One region of the Cribrihabitans pelagius genome, then DNA from elsewhere that is predicted to be linked to it. Evidence: riboswitches for the same ligand, from Rfam matches in the RefSeq annotation. Region 1 holds a riboswitch; the other holds the start of a gene.

What was found. Region 1 has a riboswitch for cobalamin ahead of ACOHX0_RS05475 (CbtB domain-containing protein). Riboswitches for the same ligand answer to the same signal wherever they lie in the genome.
Region 2: linked by a shared signal. The riboswitch ahead of ACOHX0_RS10165 (hypothetical protein) and the one ahead of ACOHX0_RS05475 (CbtB domain-containing protein) in region 1 are both predicted to bind cobalamin.

The regions. Positions count from the first base shown of each region.
Region 1 is NZ_JBMERR010000004.1:161,074-166,358, forward strand. It holds gene cbiE (precorrin-6y C5,15-methyltransferase (decarboxylating) subunit CbiE) at 1-401, shown strand, start outside; gene ACOHX0_RS05450 (cobalamin biosynthesis protein) at 398-775, shown strand; gene cobM (precorrin-4 C(11)-methyltransferase) at 772-1,566, shown strand; gene ACOHX0_RS05460 (cobyrinic acid a,c-diamide synthase CobB) at 1,583-2,899, shown strand; gene cobA (uroporphyrinogen-III C-methyltransferase) at 2,896-3,654, shown strand; gene ACOHX0_RS05470 (DUF1636 family protein) at 3,651-3,986, shown strand; cobalamin riboswitch at 4,123-4,329, shown strand; gene ACOHX0_RS05475 (CbtB domain-containing protein) at 4,365-4,535, shown strand; gene ACOHX0_RS05480 (CbtA family protein) at 4,540-5,232, shown strand.
Region 2 is NZ_JBMERR010000009.1:104,837-110,121, reverse strand. It holds gene nudC (NAD(+) diphosphatase) at 1-131, shown strand, start outside; gene ACOHX0_RS10180 (SRPBCC family protein) at 185-652, shown strand; gene ACOHX0_RS10175 (alpha/beta hydrolase family protein) at 722-1,600, opposite strand; gene ACOHX0_RS10170 (TetR/AcrR family transcriptional regulator) at 1,676-2,347, shown strand; cobalamin riboswitch at 2,366-2,596, shown strand; gene ACOHX0_RS10165 (hypothetical protein) at 2,702-3,109, shown strand; gene ACOHX0_RS10160 (protein-tyrosine phosphatase family protein) at 3,144-3,674, opposite strand; gene ACOHX0_RS10155 (DNA polymerase III subunit gamma/tau) at 3,985-5,285, shown strand, end outside.

The DNA.
Region 1 (5,285 bases):
GCCTGGCCGCGCCCGGCGCGCGGGCCATGACGTTTGAGCCGAGGGAAAGCCGGCTGGAGAACATCCGCGCCAATGCCGCGGCCTTCGGCATCGAGCACCGGATGACAGCGGTTCTGGGCAAGGCGCCGGAGGTGCTGGCGGGCCAGCCCCTGCCCGATTGCGTCTTCATCGGCGGCGGCGGCAGCCAAGCCTTGCTGGACCACCTGTGGGAGGTGCTGCCCGCAGGTGCGCGGATCGTGGCAAACGGCGTGACGCTGGAGACCGAGACCCTGCTGATGCAGGCCCACGCGGCGCGCGGCGGGCATCTGTTGAAGGTGGAGATTGCCGAGGCCGGGCCATTGGGCACAATGCGCGGCTGGGAGCGGGCGCGGCCGGTCATTCAGTGGAGCGTCACGCGATGAAGGTGGCAGGCATCGGGTTTCGCGCCTCTGCCACCGCGGCGGATTTGCAGGCGGCGCTGGCGCTGACCGGAGCGCGGGTGGATGCGCTGGCCTCGGTCGCGGAGAAAGCCGCAGCACCTGCCATGCTGGCGTTTGCAGACGCGGCCGGCCTGCCGGTGATCGCGCTGGAAGAACACGAAATTGCCGGGGAGCGGACGCTGACCTGCTCGCCCCGGATCAAGGCGCGGTTCGGCACCGGATCGCTGGCCGAAGCGGCGGCGCTGGCAGGCGCGCGCCATGGGGCGCCGGGCAGCACTTCGCGCCTTCTCGCCCCCCGAGTTGTCACCGCGGATGGGCTTGCCACCGCGGCCATAGCAGAAAGACTTGAGCCATGACCGTTCACTTCATTGGCGCCGGACCGGGCGCTGCCGACCTTCTGACCCTGCGCGGGCGCGACATCATCGCGTCCTGCCCGGTGTGCCTTTATGCAGGCTCGCTGGTGCCGGAGGAAATCCTGAGCCACTGCCCGGCGGACGCGAAGGTGGTGAACACTGCCGCGATGGATCTCGATGCCATCGTGGCGGAAATCAAGGCGGCGCATGAAGCGGGTCAGGATGTGGCGCGGCTGCACTCCGGCGATCTGTCGGTGTGGTCGGCAATGGGCGAGCAGATCCGGCGGCTGAAGGCGGAGAGCATCCCGGTGTCCGTCACCCCCGGCGTGCCATCGTTTGCGGCCGCCGCCGCGGCGCTGGGGACCGAGCTGACGCTGCCTGGCCTTGGCCAGTCCGTGGTGCTGACACGGACGCCGGGGCGCGCGTCCTCGATGCCCGAAGGCGAAACGCTGGAGAACTTCGCGCGGACCGGCGCGACGCTGGCGATCCACCTGTCGATCGGCAACCTGGATCACGTGGTGGAGAGCCTGACGCCCCACTATGGCGGCGACTGCCCGGTGGCCGTGGTCTACCGCGCCAGCTGGCCGGACCAGCAGATCATCCGGGCCACGCTTGCGACGCTGAAGGCCTCGCTGGACGAGAAGATCTCCCGCACCGCGCTGATCCTGGTGGGGCCGGTTCTGAAGGGCGAAGGCTTTGACGAGAGCTGTCTTTATTCCACCGAATACGACCGCCGCTACCGCCCGCAAAGCGCGGACAGCCCGTGGTCGAGCTGGAGCCACGGGGATGACTGAGGCGATGACTGGACCGATGACTATGCCCCCTCCCGGACTGATGATCTCGGCGCCCTCCTCGAGCACCGGCAAGACCACGGTGATGCTGGGCCTGTTGCGGGCCTTGGCGGAGGACGGTCTGACCGTGCAGCCTTACAAGAGCGGGCCGGACTATATTGACCCCGCCTTCCACCTGGCTGCGGCGGGGCGGCCGTCCTTCAACCTCGACACCTGGGCGATGGACGGCAAGCTGCTGGACGCGGTCGCGGGCCAGGCGTCAGGGGCGGAGATTTGCGTCGGCGAGGGCTCGATGGGGCTCTACGACGGGGTGGCGACGCGCGGGCAATCGGGCTTCGGCTCCTCGGCCGAGACGGCGAAGCGCATGGGCTGGCCGGTGGTGCTGGTGGTCGACGTCGGCGGCCAGGCGCAGTCGGCGGCGGCCACGGCGCTGGGATTCAGGGCCTATGATCCGGAACTGCCCTTTGCCGGGGTGATCCTGAACCGCGTTGCCAGCCCGCGCCACGAGCGTCTGACCCGGCTGGGCATGGAGAAGGCGGGCATCAGGGTTCTGGGCTCCCTGCCCCGGCGCGGCGATCTGACTTTGCCGGAGCGGCATCTGGGCCTGATCCAGGCGGTTGAGCATCCCGATCTGGAAGCCGCCATTGCAGGCTATGCCGCCTTCCTGCGCGAGCATGTCGATCTGGAGGCGATCAAGGCTGCGGCGCTGGCCGGCCAGGCGCCCGCCCCGGCCAGCCTGCCCGCGCCGCCGGCCCAGCGGATTGCGCTTGCACGGGATGCGGCATTTTCCTTCACCTACCCGCACCTGCTGGAAGGCTGGCGCGCGGCGGGCGCGGAGATCCTGCCGTTTTCGCCCCTTGCCGACGAGGCGCCCGCGCAGGACGCCGATCTGGTCTGGCTGCCCGGCGGCTACCCGGAGCTGCATGGCGGTACGCTGGCGGCGGCGGAAACCTTCCGCGCGGGCCTGCGCAGGCACGCGGAAACCAGGCCGGTGCATGGCGAATGCGGCGGCTACATGGCGCTGGGCGAGGCGCTGATCGACAAGGCGGGCAACCGCCACCGGATGGCGGGGCTATTGGGGCTGGTGACCTCCTACGAGAAGCGCAAGTTCCATCTCGGCTACCGCCGTGCGGTGCTGCAATCGGCGATGCCGGGCTTTGCCGCGGGCCAAGCCTTGCGCGGGCATGAGTTCCACTATTCCACCATCCTGGACGAACCCGACGCGCCGCTCGCGCAGGTGATGGACGCCGACGGCAGGCCGGTGCCCGAGACCGGCTCGGTCAAGGGGCATGTCACCGGCACCTTCTTCCACCTCATCACCGGAGAGCGGACATGAGCGGTTTTGTCAGCTTCGTCTCCTCCGGCCCGGGCGATCCGGAGCTGTTGACCATCAAGGCGGTGAAGCGGCTGGAGACGGCGGACGCGGTGCTGTTCGATGATCTGTCTTCGGGGCCGATCCTGTCCCATGCCCGTCCGGATGCCGATCTGGTCGGCGTCGGCAAGCGCGCCGGCCGCCCCTCGCCCAGGCAGGACCACGTGAGCCAGCTCCTGGTGGAATACGCATCATCGGGTGCGCATGTGGTGCGGCTGAAATCCGGTGACTCGGGCGTCTTCGGGCGGCTGGAGGAGGAGATCACCGCCCTGCGCGCGGCCGGAATCGGTTTTGAGATCGTGCCCGGTGTGACCGCGGCCTCGGCGGCGGCGGCGGCGGCGAACATCCCGCTCACCCGGCGGATGACGGCACGGCGGCTGCAGTTCATCACCGGCCATGACGTGACCGGCGGGCTCCCGGACAACCTGAACCTCGCGGCGCTGGCGGATCCGGAGGCGACCACCGTGGTCTACATGGGCAAGCGCACCTTCGCAGCCCTGGCGGAGAAGCTGATGCAGGCCGGGCTGCCGCCGGAAACCCGCGCGCTGCTGGCGCTGGGTGTCTCGACGCCTGCGCAGTCGCTGCATTGCCACACGGTGGGCGAGCTGCCGCAGGTGCTGCGCAAGATGGAGACCGGCGCGCCGGTGCTGATCCTCTACGGGCCGCTGGCCGGCAGCGATCTGCCCGCTGCGCCTGCAAACCCGCCACCAGGCGCATGAGCACACCCGCGATCACCCTCTGCCGCACCTGCCGGGACGCCGACCCGCAGCTGCCGGATCAGCTCGCGGCGGCCTTGCAGGACGCCGGGCTGAGGGCGGAACTGGCGCAGGCGGACTGCATGTCCGGCTGCCGCCGTCCGCAAACGCTGGCGGTGCGGCAGAGCGGCAAGACCGCCTATCTGTTTGGCGAGATCACTGCCGCCGACCTGCCGGACCTGATGACCTTCCTGCAGATGTATGGCGCGAGTCCCGACGGCAATTTCGCCGATGCGCGCCCGCTCGGGGCGTTGCGCTTCAAGGCGCTGGCCCGAATTCCGGCGCAAAACAGCTGAGCCCGCGCATGCGGCGGGCGGAACAAAATTCCCGCACGGAATTTTGGCCGGAAAATCTCCATTTTCCGGTTCCCTGCCGCGAAGCTTGCGCAACAGGACGGTTTCAGCCTTGACCGGAGCGGCCCGCGCCGGGCACAACAAAGCGATACGGTGTCCAGTGGTGCCAAGCGCCAGGACTGAAACGGGAATGAGGAACGGCGGACCAAATCGCGGCGCCGAAGCTTCAACCGCCCCCGCGACTGTGAGCGGCGAGCGGCCGTCCAATGCCACTGGCGCAAGCCGGGAAGGAGGACAGCCGCAGCGACCCGCGAGTCAGGAGACCGGCCGTGTCGGAACAGAAAACTTGTGCCGTCGGGTGTGACGGCTAGGAGGAAAGACATGACGACGAAAACGCATCTGGCATCTGCCGCCGGCACCAGCCTGATTCCGGCCCTGTTTGCCGTGGTCCTGGGACTGGGCATTGTCACGCTGACCGGCCACGTGCAGGCCTCTGCCCTGCATGACGCGGCGCATGACGTGCGCCACGCCACCGGCTTCCCCTGCCACTAGGGCCATGTTCAGCCGCATTCTGACCAGCGGGTTGTTCGCTGGCGCTGCAGCAGGGTTGATTACCGCCCTGCTGCAGCTCGTTTTCGTGCAGCCGGTGCTGCTGCATGCGGAGCTCTACGAATCCGGTGAGCTGGTGCATTTCGGCGGTGCCGCGATCTCGGCGCATCCCGAGCTGCCCGGCATCGACGTGATGCGCGACGGGCTGAGCATCATCTTCACCATGCTGACCTACACCGGCTATGCGCTGGTGATGGTGGCGCTGATGTCGCTGGCCGAGCGCCAGGGCCATGCCGTCACCGCGCGCACCGGGCTGTTGTGGGGGCTCGCGGGATTCATCACCTTCCACTTCGCGCCCGGCCTGTCGCTGGCGCCCGAGGTGCCGGGAGTGGCGGCGGCCGATGTCGGCCTGCGCCAGGTCTGGTGGACGCTGACGGTCGCGGCGGCGGGGGTTGCCATGTGGCTCATTGCCTTTGGCGGCGGGCTGACCGCCTATCTGATCGCCGCGCTGCTGCTGCTCGCACCGCATGTGGCGGGCGCGCCCGAGCCCGAGAGCTTCTCCGGCCCGGTGCCGACCGAAATCGGCGCGCTGTTCGCCGCCCGCGCCTTTGGCGTGGGGATGGCGGCCTGGGTGCTCTTGGGCACCTTCGCAGGCCACTTCTGGCAAGCCGAAGGCAAACGCGAAGCGGCCGCGGCCTGACCCGCAGCACTTCCCGCCCCGCCGGTGCAGACCGGCGGGGCGCTCTTTTGACG
Region 2 (5,285 bases), on a different contig from region 1:
ATGCGCGCTGGGTTCCGCGGCAGGAGATGATGGATGTATTTGCGGGCTCGCACCAGGAGATGAAGCCCGCGCGTGAGGGCGCCATTGCGCATTTCCTTATCAAGAACTGGCTTGCGGATACGCTGGACTAGCGCGCATATTCGGTCCAGGCAGCAGAACACAGGCAGATTTCAGGCGGGCATTCATGAAGTTTCTCAGCAAGGAAGATATCGAAGCACCGATTTCCAGGGTCTTCGAGGCGATTGCCGATTTTGAACACCTGGAGCGGGCCGCGGTCCGGCGCGGGCTTGAGGTGGAGCGCACCGGCGACATCGCTGCCCCGGATGCGGGGCTGGCCTGGGATCTGCGCTTCCAGCTCCGCGGCAAGCCGCGCGATATCCGCTTGGTGCTTAAGGAGTATGAACCGGTGACCGGACTGGCGCTGACTGGCAGCGGCAGCGGCGTCGAGGGCACCATGCAGGTTGCGCTGACCGCCCTGTCGCCGCGCAGCACCCGGATGGCGGTGGAGCTGAAACTGTCCGCCAGCACCCTGCCCGGCCGGCTGATGCTGCAATCGCTGAAACTGGCGCGCGGCAAGCTGGAAAGCCGATTCAAGCAGCGCCTGTCCGACTATGCCAAGCTGACCGAAGAGCGGCTGAACCGCACAGTCTGAACCGCACCGCCTGAAACGCGGTTGCGGCAGGAAAACGGGGGCCTGGTCTGAAATCCCGCCGCCGGGCGGTCAGAGCGGCGCAACCAGCTCCGGCCAGAGCGCCGCGTTGCGGCGGGCAAAGGCACCGAGGTGGCCCGCCGCCTTCAGCCCGTAATCGGACGGCCTCAGCACCCTTCGTCGCTGCGGCACCGCGCCGAAGACCTCGGCCAGGCGCCAGGCGCTCACCGGCGGGATCACGTCATCGTCGCTCAGCGCGATCACGTCCACCGGCACGCCCGAGCGCGCCCAGGCCGGGCGCGGCAGGCTGTTTCCGGTTTCCGGCAGGTAGCTTCCCGGCGTGGTGCACCAGCGCCGCCACTGCCAGTAGACCCCGGCCGGCAGGTCGGCCCCGAACCCCACCGCGCGCCCGGGGAGGAACCCGGCCAGCCGCACCGCCACGGGCACATGCCCGAACCAGAAGGCCAGCGCCAGCGCGCGGTAGGGCCAGGGATGATCGTGGTGATGCACCAAGCCGCCCGCAACCACGATCATGCGGGCGACGTCTTCGAGGCCATCCTGCAGGGGCATCAGCATCGCCCCCAAAGAATGGCCAATCACCCACAGCGGCACGCCCGCATAGTGCCGCCGCATCTCGGCCCGGGCGGCCGGCTGATCCGCCAGCGCCCAATCGGCCATTGTTGCATTCGAGCGGCGCGGGTGGCCCTGCGCCGACTCGGCAAAGTCCCGGTAGTCATAGGTGAGGCACGCCAGCTGCTGCTCAGCGGCCAGCCAGCGCGCGAAATGCCGGTAGAAGCTCTGCGGCACACCGGTCGCGCCATTGAGCACCACCGCCGCCCGCGCAGGCCCCTCGGGACGGAACAGCCTTCCGGCCAGCCTCGCATTGCCCGACGCGAACCGCACGGGCTCTTCCCGGACCGCGGCGGATTTGGCTGATGTGTCGTCCAGCATGGCAAGACCTCTCCTAGACCAACTGGTCTAATTCCACCACTGGACCATCCGGTCTAGACCTGTCAAGCTTGCGCCATGCGTGACGCGACGACACCTTCCCCCGCAGTTTCTTCCGCCACCCCCGCTCAGGCCGCCAGCGATCCGGCCGGCGGTGCTCCGCCGCGGCCCACGCGGGAGCGCCTGATCCTGGCCGCTGCGGTGCTGTTCCGCGACAAAGGCTACAGCGGCGTCGGCCTCTCCGAGGTGCTGGCCGCGGCGGAGGCGCCCAAGGGCTCGCTCTACCACCACTTCCCGAACGGCAAATCCGACCTCGCGATGGCGGCGGCAACTTGGGCCTCGGACCAGATCCTGCGGCTGATCGCGGTCTCCTTCGAGCCTGCCGCCAGCTTCCGTGAGGGCGCGGTGACGGTCTGCCACAAGCTTGCGAAGCTTTTCGATACCTCCGGCAAATGGGCGGGCTGCCCGGTCTCGGCCACGCTGTTCGAGGGGCCGGACAACGCGCAGCTGCACCAGCACGCGGCGGAGCTGTTCGAGGGCTGGATCGGCGAGACCGCCGCCCACGCCCGCCGTCTGGGAATGAGTGAGTCTGAGGCGCGCGCGGCGGCGGAGAACTTCTATATCCTGCTGCAGGGCGGCTGGCAGCTGGCACGGGTGCGCCGCTCGTCGGACGTGATCCGCGCCCTGCCCGCGCAGCTGGCGCTGCCGCAAACGGCGCCGCAGGCCCCGCAGCCGCAGAAAACCGATTGACGCGGCGGCGGGAGAGCCGCTACCGCTTGGGGTGACGGTTTCCCGCGGCACGCGTTCTGCTGCCCGGGGTGAAAAGGGAACACGGTGCGGCCCGGCTTTGCAGCCTGGCCAATGCCGCGACTGCCCCCGCAACTGTGAGCGGCGAGCAACCCCGAAGATCACCACTGGCCCGCGGCCCTGCCGCGCCGGGAAGGATCGGGGACGCTTTGACCCGCGAGTCAGGAGACCTGCCGTCACACGTGAAACTCGAAACCGGCGGGGTGTCCGGGCGGGTCCGGATGGCCGCGGTGCTCACGGGCGCAGATCATTTGGAACCGGTCCCGGCAGCTGCCCCGCCAAGCGCGGAGGGCGCTGATGATCTGGACGGACAAGACACATTTCTACGCCGCAACAACCTGCCTGCACCTGGGCAGGCCCTGCCCGGCGGCGGAGCAGATGGTGGCCAAGCTGGCCGAGGCGATGACAAGGGCCAAGCCGCTGACACAGGCGGATTTTTCGATTTCCGGCAGCACCGCGCTGGAAGGCTGCGCCAAGGGTTGCCCGGCGCGCTTTGCGGCCAGCCACGAAGGCATTAGGGTGTTCTGCGGCGCCGATGAGGACGCCGATCCCGCAGAGCTCGACCGCTATGCCGATGCGATGTTCCGGCGCGGCGGCAGCGCCTTCACCGCGGCACAGGGCGGCAGCTGCCGTCCTTGCGCGCTGGTCGAGGCGCTGCCCAAGCCCGCAGAGGCGCGGGACGCCGAGCGGATGATGGCGCTCTGAGCGGCACGGCCGCGTTTTGCAGCCCCGGCCCGGCTCAGCCCTGGCCGGGCGCCTGCTCTCCTGCCCAATAGGGCGCGCAGGCCCAGTCCATCTGCGCCTGGGTTTCCACCGCGCAGGGGCGCACCGCGCGCAGGCGGGCCAGCGCCTTGGCCGGGGGCTCGCCGCATTCCACCAGCAGCCGCAGCACCGCCATGCCCGAGCGGCCGCAGCCGCCGCGGCAATGCACCAGCACCCGGCCGCCGCCCCTGAGCGCATGGCGCGCGGCGGCGCTGGCGGCGGGCCATTTCGCCGCCACCGCGGGCGGCGGAGCCTGGAAATCCGGCACCGGCAGATGCACCCAGCGGCAAGCGAGGCTCTGGATGTCGGCGCCCAGCAGCTGGCCGCCGACGCTTGCATTTTCTGCGTCAGTGGTGAGCGAAATCACCAATCCCGGCTGCCACCCGCCGATATCGGCCAGGTCGCCGCGGTAATCGCCGCCTGCCCCGGGCAGCGGGCACAGCGCCAGGATGCCGCGCGCGACTGGCAGCGCGTGAATCGCCAGCCCCTCCGCACCGGCCTCCTTCATTGGCTCCCGCTGTACTGGCTCCTGCTGGCCCGGCCCTGCCGCGCCGGGATTATCCCTGGACATGATGGCACTCTCCCGCTGCCGCCGCCCCTTCGCACCGTCCGCCCCGTGACCGGGACCCGACTTTGGCAGCCTAGCCGCGAAAGCGCCGCCCTCCCAAGCCTTTTGGCACAACTGGTTGGCACGGCGCGCCCCGCGGCTCCCTGCGGCCCCGGCCCCGCGCCCCTTCTGCGGTGGACGAAGCCGCCCCGCTTCCTTACCTTGCCCGCAACGCGGCGCTGCCGCCTCCCCGAATCCGGCACGAGAGACCATGAGCGACACACCCAGCGCCGCCCCCGGCGGCACCGGCGGCGAAACCGGCCAATCCCCCTATCAGGTTCTGGCCCGCAAATACCGCCCCGAGACCTTTGCCGACCTGGTCGGCCAGGACGCGATGGTGCGCACGCTGAAGAACGCCTTTGCCGCCGACCGCATCGCCCAGGCCTTCATCATGACCGGCATCCGCGGCACCGGGAAAACCACCACCGCGCGGATCATCGCCAAGGGCATGAACTGCATTGGCGAGGATGGCACCGGCGGCCCCACCACCGAGCCCTGCGGCAAATGCGAGCATTGCGTGGCGATCATGGAAGGCCGCCACGTCGATGTGATGGAGATGGACGCGGCCTCGCGCACCGGCGTGAACGACATCCGCGAGATCATCGATTCGGTGCAGTACCGGGCGGCCTCGGCGCGATACAAGATCTACATCATTGACGAGGTCCACATGCTGTCGACCTCCGCCTTCAACGCGCTGTTGAAGACGCTGGAAGAACCGCCGGCGCATGTGAAGTTCATCTTCGCCACCACCGAGATCCGCAAGGTGCCGGTCACCGTGCTGTCGCGCTGCCAGCGCTTCGATCTGCGCCGGATCGAGCCGGAGGTGATGATTGCCCTCCTGCGCCGGATTGCCGCTGCCGAGCGCGCTGAGATCGCCGATGACGCGCTGGCGCTGATCACCCGCGCCGCCGAAGGTTCGGCCCGCGATGCGACCTCGCTCTTGGATCAGGCGATCTCCCACGGTGCCGGGGAAACCACGGCCGAGCAGGTCCGCGCCATGCTCGGCCTTGCCGACCGCGGCCGGGTGCTGGACCTGATGGACATGATCCTGAAGGGCGACGCGGCGGGGGCGCTGACCGAGCTTTCCGGCCAATATGCCGAGGGCGCCGATCCGCTGGCGGTGCTGCGCGACCTCGCCGAGATCACCCATTGGGTCTCGGTCGTGAAAATCACCCCCGAAGCCGCAGAGGACCCCACCGTCAGCCCCGACGAGCGCGCCCGCGGCCAGACAATGGCCCAGAACCTGCCGATGCGGGTGCTCACCCGCATGTGGCAGATGCTCCTGAAGGCGCTGGAGGAAGTGGCCGCCGCGCCGAATTCCATTATGGCCGCGGAGATGGCAGTGATCCGGCTCACCCATGTCGCCGACCTGCCCTCCCCCGAGGAGCTGATCCGCAAGCTGCAGGACACGACCCCGCCGCCTCCGAATGGCGGTCCGGGCGGAAATGGCGGGATGCCCGTGCAGAGCATGGGCGCGCCTGCGGCGGGCGGGGGCGGCGGAGCCTCGGCCCC